One region of the Lysinibacillus sp. AR18-8 genome, then DNA from elsewhere that is predicted to be linked to it. Evidence: a T-box and tRNA genes for the amino acid it is inferred to sense, from the RefSeq annotation. Region 1 holds a T-box; the other holds one or more tRNA genes.
The links. A T-box is a leader RNA that pairs with one kind of tRNA and senses whether it is charged. The one in region 1 lies ahead of tyrS (tyrosine--tRNA ligase), so its partner is inferred to be a tRNA-Tyr.

Region 1 (19,429 bases):
ATGGTGTTCATATCGGACAAGATGATTTACCTGTAAGTGTAGCACGTAAAAGAATCGGGAATATGATTCTTGGTGTATCTGTCCATTGCGAGGAAGAATTGCAAATAGCTATTAACCATCAAGCTGATTATGTTGGTATCGGTCCAATCTTTCCAACATCCTCTAAAAGTGATGCACAACCACCATGTGGTACATCTTTTTTACAGGAGGCACATTCATTACATCCTGAATTACCAATTGTAGCAATTGGTGGAATAAATTTCACAAATGCACATTCTGTATTTCAAACGGGGGTTGATGGTGTTGCTGTTATTTCAGCTATTTGTCAAAGCAAAGATGTTGATCATACAGTAGCTACATTTAGATCCTTATCTCGTATAAATAAATGATCAATAAACAAACTAAAACCAGTGCCTTTTACGGTCACTGGTTTTAAGTTTATAAATGCTTAATCAGCATTTATTGATTGTTGTTTGGCATACCTTTTAATTGAGATTCTGCCATTTGTACAAGACGTTTAGTGATTTCACCACCAACGGAACCGTTGGCACGAGCTGAAGCTTCAGCTCCTAATTGAACACCAAATTCTTGTGCAATTTCGTATTTCATTTGATCTAGTGCTTGTTGTACACCAGGTACTGCAAGCTGGTTTGAACTACGGTTGTTGTTTGAAGCCATGTTTCTCACCTCCTTGTGAATATAGAATGTGCGATATTAGATTTTTAATACAAAAAATTTAGAGGTAAATTGTACCTCTATTGGAATAACAATATCCATACAAAAAAGCCGTCTCAAAATGGGCTTTGAGACAGCTTTTGAATCCTTATAGTAGATCTGCAAATTTATCTTGTTGTTCTTCTTTCTTAGGGAAAATATAGACCTCGCGATTCTTCACTGCTCGCTCGATCAATTCATCAAAGTCAGAGAAGCTTTCATAATGCTCAACCTTTTCAAGCTTCGGTTTTGTTTTTGGACTTGCTGGTGTAAAAATCGTGCAGCAATCTTCAAATGGCTGAATAGATGTTTCGTATGTGCCGATTTTTTCTGCAATATCAATAATTTCTAATTTATCTGTTGAAATCAGCGGACGAAGGATAGGTGTATTTGTTACTGCGTTTATTGCTGTTAAACTTTCAAGCGTTTGACTCGCCACTTGTCCAAGACTTTCGCCCGTTACAATAGCAAGTGCACCAATTTCCTCACGCACCTGATCAGCAACCTTCAACATCATTCGGCGTGTTGTCGTCATCGATACATTAGAAGGTACTTTTTCTTTAATAAGAACTTGTATTTCAGTAAAAGGAATGACATGCAAACGAATACTAGCACCAAATTTTGTTAATTCATTGGCAAGCACTTTAACTTTTTCCAATGAATTTTGGCTTGTATAAGGTGGACTAAAGAAGTGAATTGCCTCTAATCGCACACCACGCTTCATCATTAAATAACCCGCGACAGGGCTATCAATACCGCCAGATAGCATTAATAAAGACTTGCCATTTGATCCTACAGGCATTCCACCTGCACCAGGAATGACTTGTGCCATCATATAAGTTGCATCATGGCGAACTTCTACACGTAGCTCAATATCAGGCTGCTTCACTTTAACAGATAAATTTTGAAATTGTGGTAAAACATAGCCACCGATCTCACGTTGGATGGCATGAGATTCTAAAGGAAATGTTTTATCAGTACGTTTTACCTCTACTTTAAATGTATGTGGCTCATCTTTAAATGTCTCCATAATAGTGATAGCGAGCTTTTTCATACTGTCCATATCTTTTTCGCATGCAGCGACAGGGCTAAATGATTGAATACCAAAAATTTTAGGTAAACCTGTAATTAGCATTTGCATTTGTGCTTCGTCTTCTATGGCAATAAACATACGGTCACGTTCTGTGCGAATATGCAGTTGTCCTAAATCTGCAAAGGCATGACGAATATTTTCACGTAAACGGCGGATAAAATCCATTTTGTTGCGACCTTTTGTAGAAAGCTCACCATATCTAATTAAAATTTCTTTCCAAATCATTTACTTATTTTCTCCTTTGAGTTCCAACATTACTTCTGCTAGTACTTGTTTAAAGTTTTCTATATCTTCTATTGTGTTATGTGCGCCAAAGCTAAGGCGAATCACGCCTTTTTTATAATGCTCATCAAGGTGAAGCGCCTCGACGACATGACTTGTTTTCGTTTGCTTGGAAGAACATGCACTTGATGTCGACACAATGACACCACGTTTTTGCATAGCATTAATAATGACTTCCCCTTTTAAATCACGAACACTAAATGACACAATATGCGCAGCTCCCTGTGGGGTTGATAAAACATGGACTGCTTCGCCATAACTTTCTAGCTGAGTTCGGATTTCATCGTGCCATTGACGGTATTTATTTGTGCGTTCGTTCATTGTTTCAACAGCAAGTCGAGCCGCTTTCGCTAAAGCAACAGCTTGCGGAACTGCTACAGTACCACTACGCATACCAAATTCCTGACCTCCACCAAGAGCAAAGGGCTGCCATCTTATGGGTTTACGGAATGCTAACACTCCTGAGCCTTTAAAGCCATGAATTTTATGACCAGAGATAGAAATACAGTCAGGTCCTTCTTCTTTAAAGGATATTGCTAATTTCCCAAAGCTTTGCACAGCATCAACATGAAAGGCAGCACGACTCATTTCATGAATCATTTTTGCTGCTTCCTTAATAGGCTGAATTGCACCCATTTCATTATTCACATGCATGATGCTAACTAAAATTGTTTCTTTTCGTATTTTAGTACGAAGCTCATCTAGAGAAATCACCCCTCTTCGATCGACACGAAGATATTCAACATCATAGCCCTCTTTTTCAAGTTGTTTCATTGTTTCTAGCACTGATGGATGTTCAATTTCAGTCGTTAAAATATGCTTTCCTATATGCGTATTACTACGTGCTATTCCAAAAATAGCTGCATTATTTGATTCTGTACCACCTGAAGTAAATAGCACATTTTTTGCCTCTGTCTGCAAAATATCTGCTACTTGCTCACGCGCACGTATTAATAAATCATTTGCTTCAACACCCATAGCATGGATGGAAGCAGGGTTGGCATAATACTGCTCATTTACAACCATAAAAGCCTGCATAACCTCTTTTAAAGGCTTAGTTGTTGCACTATTATCCAAATAAATTGTATTAACCATAACTTTTCACACACTTTCAAAACGTTGATTTAACGGTATTTATCATAACGCAATCTTTGGCGATTGACCACTAACTTTAACAATTATTTAAATTTTAATTGATATCCTACATTTTTTTCACCATCGTGACAAACTCTGTTGGTGTTCTAAATTCAATTGCTTTAACAAAACCAAATTTTTCATAAAGATGGATTGCTCTCTTATTAAATAGTGCAACTGTTAAACGTAATGGCAGCTGATATTCTTCTTGAACTGTTTGAACAATAAACGAAAAAAATGCCGTTCCTAATCCTTGACCCGTTAGATTTGGCTTCAACCCAATTCCAATATCTATACAGTTTTCTTCATACGCCCCAAAACCTTGCCCTTTTGGCACTTGGGCTGCTTTACCTGTACAATAATAGCCAATTAGTTCACTATGATTATTAAAGATCGCAAAGTAAGGATTATCAAGCATTTCTTGTACATTTTCACCCGATAATTCATTATTGTAAAAATCGTAAGGTGCTACATATTGCCATTGTAAAATTTCACTTGCGAAATGTTCATTCATTTCTTTGATGGACAATTTCATACTGAATCACATCCTAATCTAAGCATAAATAGAAAGCTGTCTAAAAAGTAATCGCTATACTTTTTAGACAGCTCAAAATGTTATTTGAATTATTTTGCTATGAATTCTTCGGCAACCATTTCTTGAATACGCTTTAAGGCACCTGGCTCCATTTCTTCCACTGCTGTACCGGCTTCTTCTAAAGCCTTTGCATAACGGAATTGATGGAAAGCCTCTTCTGCTTCTCTTAAACGTCCGTTCAATTTTGGGTTCGATGCGCGATGGCGATTACCGTACTGAATAATACGCTCAATGAGCATCACATTTTCTATTAACTCATGTGCCTTTACTTTAACATCCTCTACACAGAGTGTTGCTGCATTTAGATTATTATGAACAGTACCCATATTAAGTGGTACTTCTTGCAAGCTTTGCATGACAACATAGATGTGCTCTGCTGCCTCATCAAGCCGTGCATCCATCTCCTCAGGAATTCCTGGAATATTTGCCTTGTTCAATAAACGATCAGTATCCTGTAATATTTTCTTTAAGTTTTCGACTTGAGCGCGTGCCTTATTTTCATCTATTCGAAGTTTCTTCATTGTATTCGATAGATGACCTTGTTCTTCGTGAATTCGTTCAAGCTCTTCACTAATTTCGATTAACTCTTCCTGTAAGCTAGAATAAGCTGATTTTTCTTCCCTAACTCGCATAGCTAATAGATCATAGCGACGTTGCAGTGCTTCCAATTGTTTTAAAGCGGCTTTTGGAATTTCGGCATCTTTTTCATTTAAATGATAACTTTGCTGTACATACGTTGCCTCGTCATTCACTAATTTTGTTGAAGAAATGACATTGGTAATAGAACTTAATAAACGATCACAATTTTGATCTACATAATTTTTAGCAATAACCTCTTTTTCAAGTAAATCATAAAAATGGTCGATTTCTTCATTTATTTCTGTCACACGCGGTTTAACAACTTTTAAATTCAGCTCTGCAAGTTCGAGTTTTAATGCCTCGAATTCTTTTTCATATTTATTAAGTGCATCTGTCAATTCTAAATGCTGTAAATAGTAAGATTGGTCTTCCATTTCACGCTGACCATTACGCAATTCCTGAACCGCACCTGGTAGCTTCACTTGAATTTCCGTTAAGATGGTTGGAACATCATTAATATATTCGAATGTCTGCTGCGATTCTTGATTTAAGCTAATGACAATTTCTCGCGCTTGCAAATAATTACCTTCATTCGTTAGGACATCGAACTCTTCAAATTTTTGAACAAATGTCTCTAGCTTCTTCTCTAATGCAGGTAATGCTACACCGAATGAATGCTGATGAGCCAGCAATGTCTTTCTTGCAGAGCGATAGTATTCTTTTAATTGTTCGATTTCAATTCGATTTTTTTCTTCGCTGCCAATTAATTCATTCAGTTCTTCTAAAATTTTATTTTTATCTTGGTCGCATTTCTCAATGTAATCTTCAATTTCACGTTCTATTAAAGTTGCCCTTTTAAAACGAAGTCGATTAATTTGATCCTCAGCATCAAATAGAAGAGAATCGATTTTAGTCATATGTACGTCGATGACTTCATCCCAAGTATTGCGCCATCGTTCAAACATTTCTTCCGTTTCACCGTTCATGTTTAAAGATTTTACTTTTGAAATTTCTTCATTTATAGGATTATGTTGTATTTGTAATTTTTCATTTTCTAGTTTTGCAATAATTGCAACATGTTTTCTTCGCATCATAAATCCTACTATGGCTAAAATTAATAGTAGGATAATCGGAATGATGATATACTCCATCGTAAGCCTCCTATTCTACAATAAACGAATTGGCTAGTTGTATTTATTATATACTATGTTTTCGCCTTTTGTACTAAAATTTAAGTGTTTTTCAGAAAACTGTATTTTCGCTATTGTGAAATATTTAAATAGCGTATCTATAGAGCTAAAGGAGTGTTAAATTATGAAACGTGATGGGCATATACATAGTCCTTTTTGTCCACATGGCACTACGGACTCATTCAAGCAATATATTGAAAAAGCAATTTCTCAACATTTCACAGATATAACATTTACAGAACACGCCCCATTGCCCAAAAGTTTTGTCGATCCAACCCCGCAACAAGATAGTGGCATGAATCCTGATGATCTCATGTCTTACATTGAAGAATTGCAACATCTACAACAACAGTATGCACAAGATATTCGTATCCGCATCGGACTAGAAGTTGACTACATCCAAGGCTACGAACAAGAAACTCGTCAATTCCTTGATACCTATGGACATCTTTTAGATGACGCTATTTTATCAGTCCATTTTTTAAAATGGCAAGATACCTTTGTATGTATCGACTTTTCTTCTGAATGCTTTATTGATTTTTCAAAAAAAGTTGGCTCTGTTGAACTGGTATATGATTTATATTATGATACTGTCCTACAATCGATTAGAGCAGATCTTGGACCATACAAACCAAAACGGATTGGACATCCATCACTTATTCATAAATTCCAACTAGCGCACAACGAAAAAATCAATGACACCCCACGTATCAAAGAAGTATTAGACAGCATGAAATTCGCGGGCTATGAATTAGATTTAAATAGTGCAGGTTTAAGTAAACAATATTGTCAGGAGCCTTATCCACCATTTGCCCTTATCAATTATAGTCAAACTATTAAACTACCATATGTATTTGGTTCAGATGCACATTGCGCAGAAGATTTACATCAACACTATAATGTTATATTACCAATTTAAATAACTTTTAAACGAGGTGCTTAGTATGTTTACACAAATTAATTACGAAGGATCAATTGCTGACCAGTATCTGACATTATCAAAACAATTAGATGCACTATTAGCTGGCGAAACCAATCAAATCGCCAATTTAAGTAATGCCTCTGCTCTGTTAAATCAATTTTTAACGAACATTAACTGGGTTGGTTTTTATCTCTTGCAGGATAATGAGCTTGTGTTAGGACCATTCCAGGGTCTTCCTGCCTGTGTTAGAATTCCTATTGGGCGTGGTGTTTGTGGTACAGCTGTGGCAACAAGAGAAACAGTTGTTGTAAAAGATGTACATGATTTTCCAGGGCATATTGCCTGTGATGCTGCATCGCAGTCTGAAATTGTTATACCGCTAATGAAGCAAGGTGAAATTATTGGTGTGTTAGATATCGATAGTCCTATCGTGAATCGCTTTTCAGAGGAAGATCGTAATGGCCTAGAGGAATTTGTTAAAACACTCCTTAACCATTTATAATACAATATTAAAAATTGCCCTGAAATGTTTTATATTGTCATTTCAGGGCGATTTATTTAAACAACCATTTACGTTTTGCTTTATAATCCTATGAATTCGTTTGGAACGATCCATTGTGAGTACAAAAGCGATTTTTCCCACTGTTTTTCGCCTCATACAAGGCTGTATCTGCATGTAAAAACACAGATTGGAATGCTGGTCGATCTCGCTCATCCCATGTTATAAGACCCGCAGAAATGGTTACTTGTGGATCTGTGGTACTTGGGATGACTTCCACAATGGTTGATGCTAATTCTAAAGCTTCTTTTTCATCGATGTTAGGGACATAGACAGACATTTCTTCTCCACCCCATCTTGCACAAATCCCACGACTTCCAATAGTCTCTTTTAATTGAACCGCAATCTGAACAAGAATCTTATCTCCAACTTGGTGACCATACGTATCATTAATGCGTTTAAAATTATCAATATCAATTAACAAAAACATACCAGATTGATCATATTCAAGTGATTTTTCTACAAACTGATCGAGGTAACTACGAGCATACAGTTTCGTTAAATGATCCAAATCGACCATTTCCTGAAGCTGTGTTCGTAAAATTGAGTTTGCAATGGCTAATGATGAATGGTGAATTAAAGATTGCATTAATTTGAAACTATCGAATGAAAAGAAATATGGCTCTTTATGTAAGACAATACTAAAACCATTAATCTTTTCCTCCATAAGTATAGGAATCGCCATAATAGAGCGATACTCAATTTGATTAGGAGTTAGACGGCTGAAATCGGCAACAAATAGTGGATCATTCGTTTGAGCAAAGTGCTGTTCAACATGTTTTATATAACTTTGACCGTTTTCTGAATGGAACAGGGAGGTACTTGCACCTGTTATTTCAAATGTATCGTGTTTTTTAAATGCGAAACATACTTCCATTGGCTGAAAGGATTTCAGTAACTGCTTTTGTAGGAAAAGTAACATTTCATGAATGTCAATTCGCATATTTAAACGATGCGAAGTTTCATTGATGAGTTGTAAATCACTTACGAGGCGATGCGATTGATGATATAACTTTGCATTTTCAAGAGCATTTCCTGAAGCTTGTGCCAGCATCCGTACAAAATCTTTTTCGGTTGTTGAAAAAAGATAAGTGGTGGGTGCACTTACTTGCAAGATGCCATAAATAGCTTGCCTACCCTTAATCGGTGCATTTAACAACCGACAATTTAAATCGCTCGCTAGCTCTGTCGTCAACTCTCCTGATACAAAGGCTTCAATTGTAGCAGGTCTTTCTGATAAATAATCAAAAAGCTTAATATCGATGGTCGTGTGTCGATCTTGATCATTCGATAAAATAAGCTCCACATTAAACTCAGGAAAATTATCCCGTATATTTTTTAATACATTTTCTAAAATTAAATCAATATCCATTGTTGAATGAAATAAGTCAGTCATGTTATATAGTTTTCTATATTGGTCTTCATTTATTTTGACATCTAAATTGTCTCTAATCATTTGAAGAACCTTTGAAAGTGTTTCTATACACTCTTCACCATACTCCGAGGTCATAAAGTCTGTCCAAGACTCTGTTGCCTCCACAAGTAATATACCAATGGGATTTTTGCCCTCTGCTTGGAAAAGCACCATATCTGTCATCATTGAATAGGCCTGTCTTGCTTTCAATATATAAGGAATTTTCACTACTTTTTGTTGATAAAAACTAGCTTCGATCATCAGCCATGACACAGCATTTAGCTTTGTTTCAATTGTTAATGAAGCCATCTCTTCGATTGGGATTAAGGAATTACCTTCAAAACTAAGAAAAGCAGCATTATCAATTTTCAAGCGCTTCTTTAGAAACTGTTTCAATGAACAAAAATACCCATTAAAACTAGTTTGTTCTTCATAAGAACTCACCCAAAAGCTCAAAACATCAGATTTTATATATTTTAGCGTTTGTAAATGGTCTGTCATGAAATCACCTTTTCTATATAACGTCCAAATCAATTACTATTAACTTATAATATATTATACATAATTTGTGTCATTTTGACTATGTAATTATCCCTTACTTTTACAATTTACATAACACAGCGTATCATTAACTATTCCCATATTATTTTAAATAGGTAGTGAGGAATTTCCTACTATGTTCTTTTATATTTTTTTACTAGCTAATAATTGACGTCCTTGTCCAAAGCAGTTACAATGGAGGTTGTGTAAAATAAACGCAGCAGTGGTATAAGCTTATGATTGTATTTTATTCCTCTATTTTCTGATGTACAACTACTTAGATGATCAGCAATGAAAATTAGATGGTGTATTGTGTAACCTAACGGCTGCATAGGCGAAAGTACATGAAAATAAAATGCGTGTAAGAATGGGTACTACTGGTTTTTGTTTTACAACAAAAAAACCAAATTTAAAGGAGGAGACAACAATATGTCTCGTTATACAGGTCCATCTTGGAAATTATCACGTCGTCTTGGTATCTCACTAAGCGGTACAGGTAAAGAAATCGAAAAACGTCCTTACGCACCAGGACAACACGGTCCAAACCAACGTAAAAAATTATCAGAATACGGTTTACAACTTCAAGAAAAACAAAAACTTCGTCATATGTATGGTATGAACGAACGTCAATTCCGTACTCTATTTAACCGCGCTGGTAAAATGAAAGGTGTTCACGGTGAAAACTTCATGATCCTTCTTGAAACTCGCCTTGACAACTTAGTTTACCGTTTAGGTTTAGCTCGTACTCGTCGTGGAGCTCGTCAATTAGTTAACCACGGTCACATCTTAGTAGATGGCAAACGCGTTGATATCCCATCATACAGCGTAAAACCAGGTCAAACGATTTCTCTTCGTGAAAAATCTCAAAACCTTGCTGTAGTAGTAGAAGCAATCGAAGTAAACAACTTCGTACCTGACTACTTAACATTCGATGCTGACAAAAAAGAAGGTACATTCACTCGCCTTCCAGAGCGTTCTGAATTATCAGCTGAAATCAACGAAGCATTCATCGTAGAGTTCTACTCTCGTTAATCAATTGATGCTAATAAAAGCCCTGAAATCCCTTGTATACCAAGGCTTCAGGGCTTTTTTTCTATGAACAATCAATTAGAACCTACGTTTTTTCCGCTTTTAATCATTAGCGCAAAAACTAATCCAGTACCGAGTATTGTAGCAAGTAGGAGGAAGGCTACAGTAAAGCTACCAAATTGTATGAAATAAGCAGATATGAACGGTGCAACACTTGTTCCAGCAAATAAAATTACTGTGTACATAGAAACTGCAATCCCTCCCATATTCCAACCTAACTGACTAACAAGCGTTACTAATGAAGGAACAGCAAGGGCAATCCCACCAACAAATAAAATACTACTGATGGTTAAACCAGCTATAGTTGAAATAAAGCTCATCGCGGTCAGTGCAATAATCGCGAGAGTTAAGGCCATTTTCAGTACAAACAGCACATTAAAACGCTTTGCTATTTTCCCCGCAAATGGTGACATAACCATCCCCACTACCCCAAAGATACGAATGTAGATAAGGTTCTGACTTTTCATACCAAAGAAATCACTCGTTAAATAAGCCCCTAAAATAATGTACATACTGACAAATGACATTAATAATGCAAACGCAATGATATAACTAAAGATCAAATTTCTATTGGTGAAAATAATACCAATTCTCTTCAGAGGAGCACATATATTTTTAGTTTCATTCTGAATTATTCCCTTCGGTAAGATCCACACGACTAACAAAGCAGTCATAACATACACTACAGCAAGTACATAAAAGATGACATGCCAATGACTATGGTCGCTTACATATCCACTAAACACCTGACCAACTATACCCGCTACAAGAAATCCCGTACTGATAAAACCTACTGCCCCAACTTTTCGATCATTTGGAAAAACCTCAAGAGTATAGGCAAGTGCTACTGGTGAAAATGTTGCTGCCGCAAGCCCCTGTAATCCTCTCAATAGAAGGATAAAAGAAAAGTCATTAACTAAACCTAGAAGTAACGTTATTACGCTTAATGAAAAAAGCCCAAATACAATGATATTTTTACGACCATATTTTTCTGATATCGCACCATAGAAAAAACACCCTAGTGCAAATCCAAGTGAAAAAACACTAGATGTAAAACCCGCTTTAGTCAATGAAATATGAAAATAATCACTGAATACACTAATCAGAGGTATTGTTAAATAGAGACTCGACATCACTACCATACCTGTCCAGGATAAAATAGTTGTCATTAAAGCATAATTTGCTCGATTTCCTGAAATTACAATGTTCATTTAAATACATCACCTTTTTAGTTCGATTAACTTATAGTTAGATAATCTAATTAAACGATTAAAAATTAAACTGTACCAACATAGCTACAGTTTAACGTTCCACCTTTAATTTTCTTTGTATAGATTTTAATAATTTACTCACTAGCTTTTCAAATACTTTTCGTTCATCAGGTTCCAAATCAATTAAATTAGAAGCACATGACGACCAATAAGTCGGTAACACTTTCGTTATAAAAGCACGACCTTCATCCGTTAAACTTACATAGACCTTCCTCCGATCTTCTTTACTATGATTCCGTACAACAAGATTTCTCTTTTCTAGCCAATCAAGCATTGACGTTGCTGATGCTCTCGTAATTCCTAATCGTTGAGCTAAAGCTGATGGAGTCGCTCGTCTATCTTCATGTAGAGTCAGCAATAGTAATAAGTCTAATTTACTTTCCGTAATGCCAAAAGGAGCTAACTCATTGTCTGCTACATCCAGCACATAATCACTTAACCATAACAACATTAATCCCAGCTTGGCATCTTCTCGATTTGTATCACTTGAAGAAGACGTTTGAATCAGTTCAAAATACGGCTCTACCCCTAATACAGGTAAATCATCTTCATGTGTGTACGATTTCTTACTTTTTGTCATTACAATCACCTTTTAATTAGATTATCTAACTATCAACTATTCTAACTATAAATTTAATCCAAAGCAAGAATTTTTATTTTCACTGATTTCTTCAAAATGATGCACTACTTTTTTAGAGCAGACGCATTGCCCAGATTATTATAACCAACAATAATTTTTTCTCTTATATTGTGGCAATTTTATGTACTTTAAAATAGCAATTACATAGTTTCAAAATAACATAATCACTACCTTTATAATAAAAACAAAATATCAGTTATTTACTATTCATTAGATCGTCAAAATAGAACTGTTTTCCAAAAAATATATTTTACTTTCATAGTAAAATATTTTTAAAACCTTTTTAAATTCAATATTCTACAACAAAACAACATTCCAATGCTCCTATCATCACCTTAACTTTTTTGTAAAATAATAACATGAAGAAATTTAACAATTTTAATAAAAATACGAGTTGAACTTTTACAAAAAATAGAATACGATGAATTGCGAAAGGTGGTTCACCATCATTCAAGCAATAATAATTTTTTAAAAGGGGTTGGAAATATGTCAGACGTTCTAAAGCAATTTGTTATGCCGAAAACAAACTTATTTGGACCTGGAGCAATTCAAGAAGTTGGTAAACGCTTAAATGATTTAGAAGTGAAAAAGACATTAATCGTAACAGATGAGGGTCTACACAAATTAGGTCTCTCAGAACAAATTGCAAACATCATTACAGCTGCTGGAATTGATGTAGCAATTTTCCCTAAAGCAGAACCAAATCCAACAGATCAAAACATAGAAGATGGCATTTCCGTGTATCATGCGGAAAACTGTGATTCTATTGTTTCTCTTGGAGGAGGCAGCGCACACGATGCAGCAAAAGGTATCGGACTTATTGCTTCGAATGGTGGACGCATTCATGATTATGAAGGCGTTGATAAATCACAAAATCCACTTGTGCCATTAATTGCAATTAATACAACTGCTGGTACTGCCAGTGAAATGACTCGTTTCACTATTATCACAGATACAGCACGCAAAGTAAAAATGGCCATTGTTGATAAGCATGTGACACCGTTACTTTCTATAAACGATCCTGAATTAATGATTGGTTTACCTCCTGCTCTTACGGCAGCTACTGGGGTTGATGCACTAACACATGCTATTGAATCATTCGTTTCTACGAATGCTACACCAATCACGGACGCATGTGCTGAAAAGGTCCTTCAGCTAATTCCTGAATATCTACCACGTGCCTATGCAAATGGAGCTGATATAGAAGCGCGTGAACAAATGGTATATGCACAATTTTTAGCGGGAATGGCCTTTAATAATGCATCACTTGGCTATGTTCATGCAATTGCTCATCAATTGGGCGGTTTCTATAACCTACCACATGGCGTGTGCAACGCTATTTTATTGCCACATGTTTGTCGATTTAATGTCACAGCACGTACAGAGCGCTTTGCTCGTATCGCTGAATTATTAGGAGAAAATGTAGAGGGTTTAAGTAAGCGAGATGCGGCTGAAAAGGCTATTACAGCTATTGAGAAGTTATCACAAGATTTAAATATTCCTAGCGGCTTCCGTGAATTAGGTGCAAAAGATGAGGATATTGAGATCTTAGCAAAAAATGCATTATTAGATGTGTGTGCTGAGACGAACCCTCGTAAAGCAACACTAGAGGATATCAAACAAATCATCACAAATGCAATGGGTCCTATTGTGAAAAAAGAAGAGTCACTCGAGGCAGTTGCCCTTTCTTAATCGACGGTTTCCTATAAGCCTATACAAAGGATGGAGAAAACAAATGTTTTCTCCACTTTTTTATGGACTCGATACACACACATTGTCTATCACGGGAACTCTCGCTATACTTCTCTTAAAAAGAATAGGAGAAAATAATATGCGTTTAATTTCAATTTGTCCTAGCAATACAGAATTAGTCGCCTATTTAGGGCTGACAGACCAGCTCGTTGGAGTTGATGATTATTCTGATTGGCCATCATCGGTTAAAGATCTACCACAGCTTGGGCCTGATTTATCAATTAACATGGATGCATTAGAGGCATTACAGCCTGATCTTGTTCTGGCTTCCTTGAGTGTACCTGGTATGGAAAAAAACATTGAGGCACTAAAAGAAAGAAATATCCCTCATATTATTTTTAATGCAAACTCATTAGAAGAAATTGCGCAAGATCTTCTGACACTCGGGAAAGCTTGTCAAGTGGAGGAACAAGCAAAGACAATTGCTGAAGAGTACATGCATTCCATCGAAAAAATGTATTCCATTGCACAAACAATTCCGAAGAAACCTACCCTGTATTGGGAATGGTGGCCGAACCCTATTTTCACTCCTGGGAAAATAAATTGGCTAACAGAAATTAGCGCTCTTGCTGGTGGCATTAATCTATTTCAAGATGTTGAGCTTGCTAGTGTTCAAACAGATTGGATAGATGTTGTTAAACGCCAGCCTGACTATATCATGATGGCTTGGGTTGGTGTCGCATTTGAGCGTATCCAACCTGCTAATTTATTAAAACGTCCATATGCCAAAGAGTTACATGCCATTCAATCGGAACAGCTCCATGTAATGGAAGAATGGCTGTATTGTCGCCCTTCTCCACGACTTATTGAAGGTGCTATAAAGCTTGGAAAAATACTGCATCCTAAAGAATATGAACAAATAAAACCTCCAAGTTTCTTATGATGAAAAAACCACATCCAGCGTTTTTTGGGATGTGGTTTTGCAAATAGAAATTAGATAAATTTCACCATATGATATTTTTTCTTACCTCGACGGACAATGCTAAATGCATCCTCTAAACGATCCTTCGCATCGACTACATATTCTAAATCTGTTACCTTTTCACCGTTTACACTAATAGCACCATTTGATACATCCTCACGTGCTTGACGTTTTGAAGAGGAAATGCCGGCCTCCACAAGTAGGTCCACAATGTTTTTATCCTCTTTAGCCATTTCAATAGAAGGAACGTCTTTAAAAGCGTCCTTCATTTCTTCGGCTGAAAGTGCTTTTAGATCTCCTGAGAATAAAGCAGCTGTAATACGGATGGCTTGCTCTAATGCCTCTTGACCATGTATTAAACGAGTCATTTCTTCAGCTAGCGCCTTTTGTGCCTTACGTAAATGTGGCTCCTCCTCTACAGATACGGCTAAAGCTTCAATTTCTTCACGAGATAGGAACGTGAAGATTTTTAAGTATTTTATGACATCTGCATCAGCTGCATTGATCCAGAATTGGTAGAATTCATATGGAGATGTTTTCTTACTATCTAGCCAAACAGCACCACCTGCGGTTTTACCAAACTTTGTACCATCTGCCTTTGTTACTAATGGAATCGTAATTCCAAAGGCTTTCGTTTCTTCCTCGTGTGCTTTACGAATAACCTCTAACCCTGTTGTAATATTACCCCATTGGTCAGAGCCACCTACTTGAATACGGCAATTGTAGTGATTGTATAAATGATTGTAATCAATACCTTGAATTAACGTATAGGCAAACTCTGTAAACGAGATTCCTGTGTCAAGACGAGAAGCAATCGTATCTTTTGCTAACATATAGTTTACGTTAATTAGTTTCCCGTAATCACGTAAAAATTCAATTGTGTTGATATTACCAATCCAGTCACGATTGTTCACAAGCTGAGCACCATTGCCATCTTCCGCAAATTCGAAAATACGTTCTAATTGACTACGGATTCCTTGAACGTTTTTATCGATTTGCTCTACTGTTTGTAATTGGCGCTCTTCTGAACGGCCAGATGGGTCACCGATCATCCCTGTCGCACCACCAACAAGTAAAATTGGACGGTGACCCGCTTTTTGGAATCGACGAAGCGTTAACAATGGAACAATATGTCCAATATGCATGGAGTCAGCTGTTGGATCTACCCCACAGTATAAAGATACAGATTGTTCATCTAATAATTTTGCCATGCCTTCCGCATCTGTTTGTTGGTATAGCAAACCACGCCATTCTAAATCTTGTAATAATTCGTTTGTCATGTTCATTCCTCCTAAAATGGTTAAATTCATTACGTGCATGGACATGTTTAAATAAAAAAAGTCCCTACACGCAAACAATTGCATGCAGGGACGTTAAGTTGCAAACTAACGCGGTACCACCCAGCTTGAAGATGTCATCCACCTTCCACTTCATTCAGCCGCCTTTATCGCAGGCGCGCACGTCTAAGCTCCAAGCACGTAATTCGTCTCTACAATATGACCAGTTTTCACCAACCACTGGCTCTCTAAACAGGGAATATAGACACTACTGCAAGCTCTTCATCACCAGAAAACTATAAACATAATTTTATACGATTCTTTTTCAAAGTCAATAACTATGTTCGTGCTAAAACAATATGTGCTATAATAGACAAGATTTTAGGAGGTCGATACATTGAAAGATTGGATTGAAAAAATCAATGCAAAGATCGATGAATTACTTGAACAAAAATGGATGAAGAAATTACGTATTTCAGGTAGTGTTACCTGGAACTTATTTTTACTATTTTTAGTCTTTGCATTGGTTGGCACTGTATTTGTCGGTTCAGTTGGAGCTGGTTATTTTGCTTCTCTTGTAAAAGAAGAACCGTTACGCTCAAAACAAGAGTTAAGGGATCAAATTTTTAGCTATGAAGAAACCAGTGAGATTTATTTTGCCAACGATATTTATATTGGGAAATTAAGGACAGATTTAGATCGACGTGAAACTTCGCTTAGCAATGTTGCACCAGAGGTCGTGAATGCTGTTCTGGCAACAGAAGATGAATATTTCCGAGAGCATAACGGAATTGTTCCTAAAGCAGTTATTCGTGGGTTATTACAAGATGTCACAAACTCTGCAACGCAGACAGGTGGTTCTACACTTACCCAGCAGCTTATTAAAAACCAAGTACTAACTAATGAAGTATCATACGAGCGTAAAGCTAAGGAAATTTTACTAGCGATGCGTTTAGAACATTTTATGACGAAGGAAGAAATATTAGAGGCTTATTTAAATATCATTCCCTATGGTCGTAACTCTTCAGGACGAAATATTGCAGGTGTTGAAACAGCTGCGGAAGGAATTTTTGGCGTAAAAGCAAAAGAATTGACTCTTCCTCAAGCTGCGTACATAGCTGGTATTCCACAGGCACCATTTGCTTATACACCATTTACAAATACAGGTGAACTGAAAAGTGAAGAAGCTTTGAAACCAGGTATTGATCGTATGAAAACAGTACTTTATCGTATGAAAGAAGCTGGTTATATTGATGATGCACAGTATAATGAAGCGTTAAACTATGATATTGCTGCCGATTTCCGTGGACCAGAAATGCGCGCGGAGGATCGTTATCCTTGGTTGACTTATGAGCTTGAAGCTCGTGCAAAAGATATTATTGCTGAAAAATTAGCAAAAGATGATGGGATTGACCCAGAGCGCTTAAAGTCAGAAAAAAAATTAAAGGATAAATATACGATTTTAGCAGATCGTGATGTTCGTTCAAAAGGCTATCGTATTTATTCAACCATTAATAAAGATATGTATGATGCGATGCAAAAAGCAGCAAAAGACTTCCAGTATTATGGTCATACGTATACTGGTAAAGGGAAAGATCCTGTTACTGGTGAAGAAATTGATATTGAGATGCCGGTACAAGTAGGTAGTATTTTAATAGAGAATACGACAGGTCGTATTTTAAGCTTTGTCGGTGGTCGAGACTTTAAAACCACTCAAGTAAACCATGCAACACAAGCTTATCGTTCTAACGGTTCTACAATGAAACCATTACTTGTTTATGGACCTGCCATTGAGTATGGAGTAATCGGTGCGGGTAGTCCATTAGTTGACGTGAAATTCTCAATCGGTTCTTGGAGTCCAAGTAACTATATTACGAGTGATGAGCGAGGTCTTATTCCAGCACGTGAAGCTTTAGCAGATTCTCAAAATATTTCAGCACTACGTTTATATAATGATATTATTAGTAGACGCCCTGCAGATTTGTTAGTAAAAATGGGATTCTCAAAATTACATCCAGATGATTTTACTAACCTAGCAACTGGGATCGGTGCTTTAAGCGAAGGAACTACTGTTGAAGAAAATACAAATGCATTCGCTACCTTTGCAAATGGTGGCCAATTCATTGACGCTTATATGATTGATCGAATTGAAGACCAAGAAGGAAATATTGTTTACCAACATGAAGTAGAACCTGTTCAAGTATTTAGCCCAGAAACATCTTATATCGTGACAGATATGCTACGTGATGTTCTCACTAAAGGAACAGGGACAATGGCACGAAATACATTAAAATTCTCTTCTGATTTCGCTGCAAAAACAGGGACTTCTCAAGAATATAAAGATGTTTGGTTAGTTGGTTATAACCCTAATGTATCTCTTGGTGTTTGGATGGGTTACGATCAACCTCGTACACTTTATGCATTTAACAACACCTATTTACAGCCAAGCGTTCGGGTGAATAAGCTATGGGGTACTTTAATGAATGCTGTTTACGATGCGGACCCTCAGCTAATTGACCCACCAACAAGTTTTAAGGCGCCTAAAAATGTTGTGACAGCGTCATTCTGTGGTATTTCCGGCATGGCCCCTTCTGCAGCTTGTGCTAGCGCAGGTCTTGTACGCTCAGATTTATTTAATGCGAAAGTATTTTTACCATCACAACCTGATGATAGCTTAGCCTCTTCAAGTGTTGTGACGATTAAAGGAAAAACTTATAATGCGTTGCCAAATACACCAGCAGAGTTTGTAAAAGCAGGTGGCGCAGGCATTAATCAAGACTTTATTAAACGAATGTTAGGTAGACTTGGCGGGAACCCTGCTAGTCTGTTACCAAAGAATTCTACATTGTCGAATTCATCTGTATCAGCAGTTGATTTCCCAGCGGATGGTAGCCCTCCAGGAGCTGTCTCAGCTTCAGTAAATGGCTCTACATTATCATGGTCAGAGTCATCGAATGATGTTGTTGGTTATCGTATCTACAACGTTACGAATGGCGGTAATACACTTGTAACGTCCGTACTAGAGTCAACACAAAACATTACGGTTGCTAGTGGACAAGCTTATGTAGTGGTCGCTGTAGATATTACAGGTTTAACATCACCACATTCCAATGTTGTGTCTACTGGCGGTAGTGAAAATGAACCTGACCCAGAGGAAAACGACCAAGAACCAATACCACCTACAACGCCACCTACTAATGGCAATGGTAATGGTAATGGTTCGGGTAGTAACGGCAATGGCTCCAATAATGGGAACGGGTCTGGTAATAACGGCAATGGCTCCAATAACGGGGATGGTTCTGGTAACAATGGCAATGGCTCCAATAACGGGGATGGCTCCGGAAGCAATGGCGATGGATCTGATAACCCCGGAGATGGCACAAACGGAGGAGACAATGGTAATACCACTACTCCAACTGAAACATCAAGGCGCTAATCCATTATGCCTTAGCAAAA
Region 2 (6,553 bases), on a different contig from region 1:
TCGATAATACGTACAATATTACCTGGAGTTGGAACACCCATAGATCCAGGACGTAATTCTGTGTTTTCGAGTGTACCAATTAATAATGTGTTTTCTGTTTGTCCATAGCCGTCACGTACTTTTAGTCCAAAATGATTCATAAATGTTTCGATAACTGGACGATTTAAAGGTTCACCAGCAGAAACGGCACTACGTAGAGATGATAGATTGTAGTCTTGTAAATTATCGATTTTCGCCATAATTCGGTATTCAGTCGGTGTACAACATAGAACATTAACTTTTTCATCCTGCATTAATTGAAGATAGGTTTTTGCATCGAATCCACCATGATAGACAAATGCAGTAGCACCGAGCATGATTGTGGATAAAAAAGGACTCCATATCCACTTTTGCCAACCAGGAGCAGCTGTTGCCCACACGAGGTCTCCTTCACGTACACAAAGCCATTTTGAAGCTGCAGTTCTAATATGTGCATATCCCCAGCCATGTGAATGAACAACGCCTTTAGGTTTACCAGTTGTACCAGATGTATAAGAAAGGAATGCCATGTCATCACGTGTAGTAGCTACGGCTGTAAATGTAGCTGGCTGGCTGCTTGCTAATTCATCTAAAGAAGTCCAATCTCCTTTCGCAGCACCGATCACTAGTTTATTTTTCAATGCGTCTACAGAAGAAGCAATTTGATCAACTTCACTAGTAAAAGCCTCATAAGCAATAACTGCACTAGCAGAAGAATGTTCCATCCGATATTCTAAATCGCTTGCACGTAGCATCTCTGAACATGAAATGGGTACGATACCAGCCTTTAAGCAGCCTAGAAAAACGAAATAGGCTTCTGGAAGTCGAGGAATAATAACTAATACACGATCACCTTTTTGAAGCCCCTTCTCCGTAAAAGCGTTTGCGTATTGATTCATTTTTTGGTTAAGCTCCACATAAGAAACTGTACGTCTCTCTTGTTGTGTATTTAACCAACGTATTGCTTGGCGATCACTATCTTGCGAAAATTTTTCTAATTCCTCTGTGATGTTATAAAATTCAGGTGCAATTAAATCATTTGATACCATCTTGAACATCCTCCCCCAGAAAATTTGATAGAAAATTCATAAAACTATTTTTATTTTAACAATTACAATAATATACAGCAAGAATATTTAGTACGTTAAATAGAAATATTAGAATTAATAGAGAACTATTATGCTTTCAGACGAATATAGGAGGATACTTCGACAAAAAATATAAAAATTTTCACAAAATGTGTTGCATTATTTATAATGCTTGCTATAATAATAAATGTACTTAAGAGGTTGTCTAAAACCAAAGTGAATAGCATTGTTCCGAAGTAGCTCAGTTGGTAGTAGCACCTGACTGTTAATCAGGTTGTCGCAGGTTCGAGTCCTGCCTTCGGAGCCATTTTTTTGTCCTTTTTTCAAATGCTATAATACATAAAAAAATTTGTGGAAAAGCATTGCAATTATTAATGAAAAATGTTATTATAATTCTTGTCTTGTTTGAGACATAATATTGGCCCCTTGGTCAAGTGGTTAAGACACCGCCCTTTCACGGCGGTAACACGGGTTCGAATCCCGTAGGGGTCACCATTTAAAACATAGGCTTTATAAAGAATATAAACTGTGATATAACACCTGTTTCTATGGAGGATTAGCTCAGCTGGGAGAGCATCTGCCTTACAAGCAGAGGGTCGGCGGTTCGAGCCCGTCATCCTCCACCATTCTTATTGTGTTATTTCGGAGGGGTAGCGAAGTGGCTAAACGCGGCGGACTGTAAATCCGCTCCTTAGGGTTCGGCGGTTCGAATCCGTCCCCCTCCACCAGTTTTATAAATGATTGGGGTATAGCCAAGCGGTAAGGCAACGGATTTTGATTCCGTCATGCCTAGGTTCGAATCCTAGTACCCCAGCCATTTTTTCTTTTATGAGCCATTAGCTCAGTTGGTAGAGCATCTGACTTTTAATCAGAGGGTCGAAGGTTCGAGTCCTTCATGGCTCACTTTTTTAGAATGAAAATTATTCAAAAGTGTTATATTAACTACAGATAACTAATCTCTTGCTGAAAACAGTAGGAGATTTTTTTATGTTATTTATAAATGAATAAATATACAACTTTTTGTCGAGTTGAGCCAAGTGGTATGTAGGCTTTACAATAATCTTATAACTTTTAGGGGGTATAAAAACATGAATAAACTTAATATTTCTATTATTGGAGTACCAACAGATTACGGACAAACACGCCGTGGGGTAGATATGGGACCAAGTGCTATTCGATATGCAGGTATTGTTGAACGTTTAGAGGCTATCGGACACGATGTACAGGATCAAGGGGATATTCGTGTTAGTCAAAAGCTTGCTGACGGAGCTGTGGATGAAAAATTACTAAATTTAGAGGAAGTTGTAGATGTTAGTACTGCATTAGCAAATAGTGTGCATGAAGTAGTGGAACAAAAGAAATTCCCACTCGTATTTGGTGGAGACCATAGCATTGCTATTGGAACATTAGCTGGATTAGGTGAGCATTACAAAAATCTCGGTGTTATCTGGTATGACGCTCATGCAGATTTAAATACACCTGAAACAACACCTTCAGGCAATATACATGGGATGCCGTTAGCTGTTAGTATTGGGCTAGGACATGAACGTTTAGTGCAAATTCGCAACTATGCTCCAAAAATTAAGCCAGAAAACGTGATTATTATTGGAGCTCGTTCAGTAGACCCAGGAGAACGTGAATTGATACGTCAACAAGGAATTAAAGTATATACAATGCATGAAATCGACCGACTTGGCATGACACGTGTGATGGAAGATGCACTTGCTTATTTAAAGGAACGAAATGTTGATGGCTTACATTTATCACTTGATTTAGACGGATTAGATCCACTTTATACGCCAGGTGTGGGTACACCAGTTCCAGGCGGAATTACGTACCGAGAAAGCCATTTAGCAATGGAAATGTTACAAGAATCAGGCATGGTAACTTCAGCAGAGTTTGTAGAGGTAAATCCTATATTAGATGAAAAGAATACAACAGCAAATGTGGCTGTTGCATTAATGGGATCTTTATTTGGCGAAACACTAGTTTAAAGAAAATTTGACAAAAAATTGCCTGTTGCCACATTGCATAAAAATCTTTTGCTATAATTGAATTAAAACGAAACTTTTCTTATTGGTGCTTCGTATAGTATAAGACAGTTGTAAAGGTGGAGAAGTCAACACAATGGATGCGTTAGTAAATAAGAGAATAAAACAAGTGCTTAAAGGCGATCAAAACGCATTTGCCGATATTGTGAGTCTCTATCAGCACAAACTGTACCAAGTATGCTATCGAATGTTAGGCAACAAACAAGAGTCTGAAGACATTGCTCAAGAGGCTTTTGTGCGAGCTTATATGAACTTGCATACATTTGATCAGAAAAGAAAGTTTTCAACGTGGCTTTATCGCATAGCGACAAACCTCTGCATTGACCGTATTCGAAAAAAGAAACCGGATTATTATTTAGATGCAGAAGTAGCTGGTACAGAAGGGCTTGATATGTATTCGCAAATCGCAGCAGATGACCAGCTACCAGAGGAGCAGTTAGAACAAATGGAGCTGCAAGATCGCATTCAATATGAAATTGGACGATTGCCGGATAAATACCGTTCGGTTATAGTATTGAAATATATAGAAGAGTTATCGTTACAAGAGATTAGCGAGATTTTAGATATGCCGCTTGGAACGGTGAAAACGAGGATTCACCGCGGACGTGAGGCATTACGTAAGCAATTAAACAATCTGTAGGAGGGGGAGCGTCATGAATACTTGTCCAGAGCATATTATAGACTATATGCATGATTATTTAGACGGTGACATTAGTCGTGAGCATGAGCAAGAGTTGAAACAACACTTGCATACATGTAATGATTGTAAACAGTTGATGCAAGAATTGAGTGAAACAATCGCCTTTGTGAAGAGTGCTTCCCACATTACAGCGCCTCCGAGTTTTGAAGCAGCAGTTATGGCTCGTTTACCAAAACCAAAAAGTCGAGTAGGTATACAAAAATGGATTCGCCGGCATCCGTTCCTTGTGGCAGCAGCAGTATTTTGCTTATTCATGAGTGCTACATTATTGGGTAGCTTCATGGATGACCAGCATTTCTCGGTGACCAAGCAACCTAATTTAGTTGTGGATGGTCAAACAGTGATTGTCCCTGAAGGAGAAGTGGTAAAAGGCGATATTGTTGTGAAAAATGGCGATTTGATTGTTGAAGGTGAAGTTGATGGCAACGTCACAGTAATCAACGGGCAATATATGGCATCTTCAGCGGTAGTTTCAGGGAGAATCGAAGAAATTGACGAAGTATTTGAATGGTTATGGTATACAATTAAAAATTCTGTTAAGACAGCCATGACATTTGAGGAAAAAGAAGAAACTAAATAACACTCTATACGTCCTAAAAAATAGTGCACGTGAGAGGCTGAAAGGTCTACTCTTCTGAGTAGACTTTTTATTTGAAAAAAGTTACATTTGATAAGAATGTGATATACTTGAATGTGTATGGATTCGTAATGAAAAGTGGGGGATGCCACGTGCAAATTATCGAACATTTCACGGATTTAACACCTGTGAATATTGTTATTAACTTCATTGATGTACTGCTCGTTTGGTACGTTGTTTATAAAGTCTTAACCCTCATTAAAGGTACGAAGGCTGTCCAATTACTTAAGGGAATATTCGTCATTATTATTGCACGAATTGCAACAGACCTTTTAGGGTTACAAACACTTGGCTGGATGCTACAACAAGTTATTGAGTTTGGTTTCCTAGCGATTATTATTATTTTCCAACCTGAAATCAGACGTGGTTTAGAACAAATTGGACGAGGAAAGCTATTCCAACGTTCATCAAGTCAAGAAGAAGAAGAACAAACAAGACTTATTGAGGCTATGAAGAAGTCTGTAAGTTATATGGCTAAACGTCGAATAGGTGCGTTAATTTCTATTGAAAAAGAAACAGGTCTTAATGAATATATTGAAACAGGTATAGGGCTAAATGCTGAAATTTCATCAGAATTACTGATTAATATCTTTATACCAAATACCCCGCTACATGATGGGGCTGTTATTATGCAAAAAGATAAAGTTACAGCAGCGGCTTGTTATTTACCTTTATCTGAAAGCCCATTTATTTCAAAAGAGTTAGGGACACGCCACCGTGCTGCTCTTGGCTTAAGTGAAGTTACAGATGCTATTACAATTGTTGTGTCAGAAGAAACAGGCGCAATTAGTATAACATTAAATGGTAATCTCCATCGAAATCTATCTCTAGAGGAGTTTGAAACATTATTAAGAAAAATGTGGTTCGGATCAGTACAAGAATCAAATGCATCCTCTAAGTTGACTTGGAGGGGGAAAAAGAATGGATAAAATGATGGATAGCCCTTGGGTACTTAGAATCATCGCGCTATTTTTAGCGTTTTTGCTTTTTTTCTCAGTGCGTACTGAGTTGTCACCTTTAAATAAAGCTACCTCAAATGAACAAACGGATGTTATTCGTGATGTTCCAGTGGATGTTTATTACGATAATGAGAATCTTATTGTGACAGGTTTACCTGAAACTGTGGATGTAACGATAGAAGGTCCCATGGCATTGGTTTTAAAAGCAAAGGGAGCTAAGGATTTTTCTATATTTGCGGATTTGAGCAATTTATTGCTGGGAGAGCATGATGTAAAACTGCAATACGAAAATATTTCAGAAAAGTTAAAGGTGACATTAGACCCTGCAACTGTTCATGTGAATATTGAGGAAAAGGTCACGCAGGAGTTCCGAGTGGACCCTGAAATGAACAAACGTTTAATCGAAGAAGGTTTTATCTTAAAAGAAATGACGGCCAACCCGCCAACTGTTTATGTAACAGGTGCAAAAAGTGCTATTGAAAGCATTAGTTATGTAAAAGCAACTGTTACAGGAGAGCAGGGCTTGAAGCAATCATTCACGCAGGAAGCAGCTGTAAAAGTATTAGATAGAGATTTAAATAAGTTAGACGTGACTATTGAACCTGAAATTGTGAAAGTTCAAGTAGATATAGCGGAGTATAGTCGAGAGATCCCAGTTGTCCTTAAGGAAACAGGGCAAGCTGCCGAAGACATTACCATTAACTCATTAACATTTACACCGAAAATGATCAAAGTGTATGGTAGAAAATCAATTATTGACAGTTTAACATCCATTCCAATAACAGTTGACCTGTCAAAAATTACTGAGTCCAAAACTTATGAATTTGATGTAAAATTACCAGATGGTGTGACAAAAATATCTGACAAGAAAATAAAAGTGAAGGCAGATATTACAAAGGTAGAACAAGAAGAACAGCAGAAAACACCAGCTTCTACAGAGGAAACGCCACCTCCAACTGAAGAACCTGATGTGACAGATGAGAGTACTACAACTGATAAAAATACGTCAACTGAGGAATCGGAAGATATTGATTCTTAAACAATATGTGACTATAATTTTATTTTGATTCTAAATCAAAAATCCAATCAGGTTTGTAATT

Region 2: it encodes a tRNA-Tyr, which carries the amino acid that the T-box ahead of tyrS (tyrosine--tRNA ligase) is inferred to sense. The anticodon was not compared.

The regions. Positions count from the first base shown of each region.
Region 1 covers NZ_MDGU01000014.1:112,405-131,833, forward strand. The annotation lists gene thiE (thiamine phosphate synthase) at 1-389, shown strand, start outside; gene BFM98_RS12605 (alpha/beta-type small acid-soluble spore protein) at 460-678, opposite strand; gene thiI (tRNA uracil 4-sulfurtransferase ThiI) at 824-2,032, opposite strand; gene BFM98_RS12615 (cysteine desulfurase family protein) at 2,033-3,184, opposite strand; gene BFM98_RS12620 (GNAT family N-acetyltransferase) at 3,291-3,758, opposite strand; gene ezrA (septation ring formation regulator EzrA) at 3,848-5,548, opposite strand; gene hisJ (histidinol-phosphatase HisJ) at 5,712-6,506, shown strand; gene BFM98_RS12635 (GAF domain-containing protein) at 6,532-7,011, shown strand; gene BFM98_RS12640 (sensor domain-containing diguanylate cyclase) at 7,100-8,878, opposite strand; gene rpsD (30S ribosomal protein S4) at 9,452-10,054, shown strand; gene BFM98_RS12650 (MFS transporter) at 10,126-11,322, opposite strand; gene BFM98_RS12655 (MarR family winged helix-turn-helix transcriptional regulator) at 11,414-11,962, opposite strand; gene BFM98_RS12660 (iron-containing alcohol dehydrogenase) at 12,509-13,714, shown strand; gene BFM98_RS12665 (cobalamin-binding protein) at 13,854-14,657, shown strand; gene tyrS (tyrosine--tRNA ligase) at 14,708-15,976, opposite strand; T-box leader at 16,060-16,268, opposite strand; gene BFM98_RS12675 (transglycosylase domain-containing protein) at 16,371-19,409, shown strand.
Region 2 covers NZ_MDGU01000023.1:899-7,451, forward strand. The annotation lists gene mbcS (acyl-CoA synthetase MbcS) at 1-1,067, opposite strand, end outside; tRNA gene BFM98_RS16235 (tRNA-Asn) at 1,337-1,413, shown strand; tRNA gene BFM98_RS16240 (tRNA-Glu) at 1,527-1,601, shown strand; tRNA gene BFM98_RS16245 (tRNA-Val) at 1,657-1,732, shown strand; tRNA gene BFM98_RS16250 (tRNA-Tyr) at 1,751-1,834, shown strand; tRNA gene BFM98_RS16255 (tRNA-Gln) at 1,849-1,923, shown strand; tRNA gene BFM98_RS16260 (tRNA-Lys) at 1,937-2,009, shown strand; gene rocF (arginase) at 2,195-3,100, shown strand; gene sigW (RNA polymerase sigma factor SigW) at 3,234-3,797, shown strand; gene BFM98_RS16275 (anti-sigma factor family protein) at 3,811-4,437, shown strand; gene cdaA (diadenylate cyclase CdaA) at 4,587-5,423, shown strand; gene BFM98_RS16285 (CdaR family protein) at 5,416-6,492, shown strand.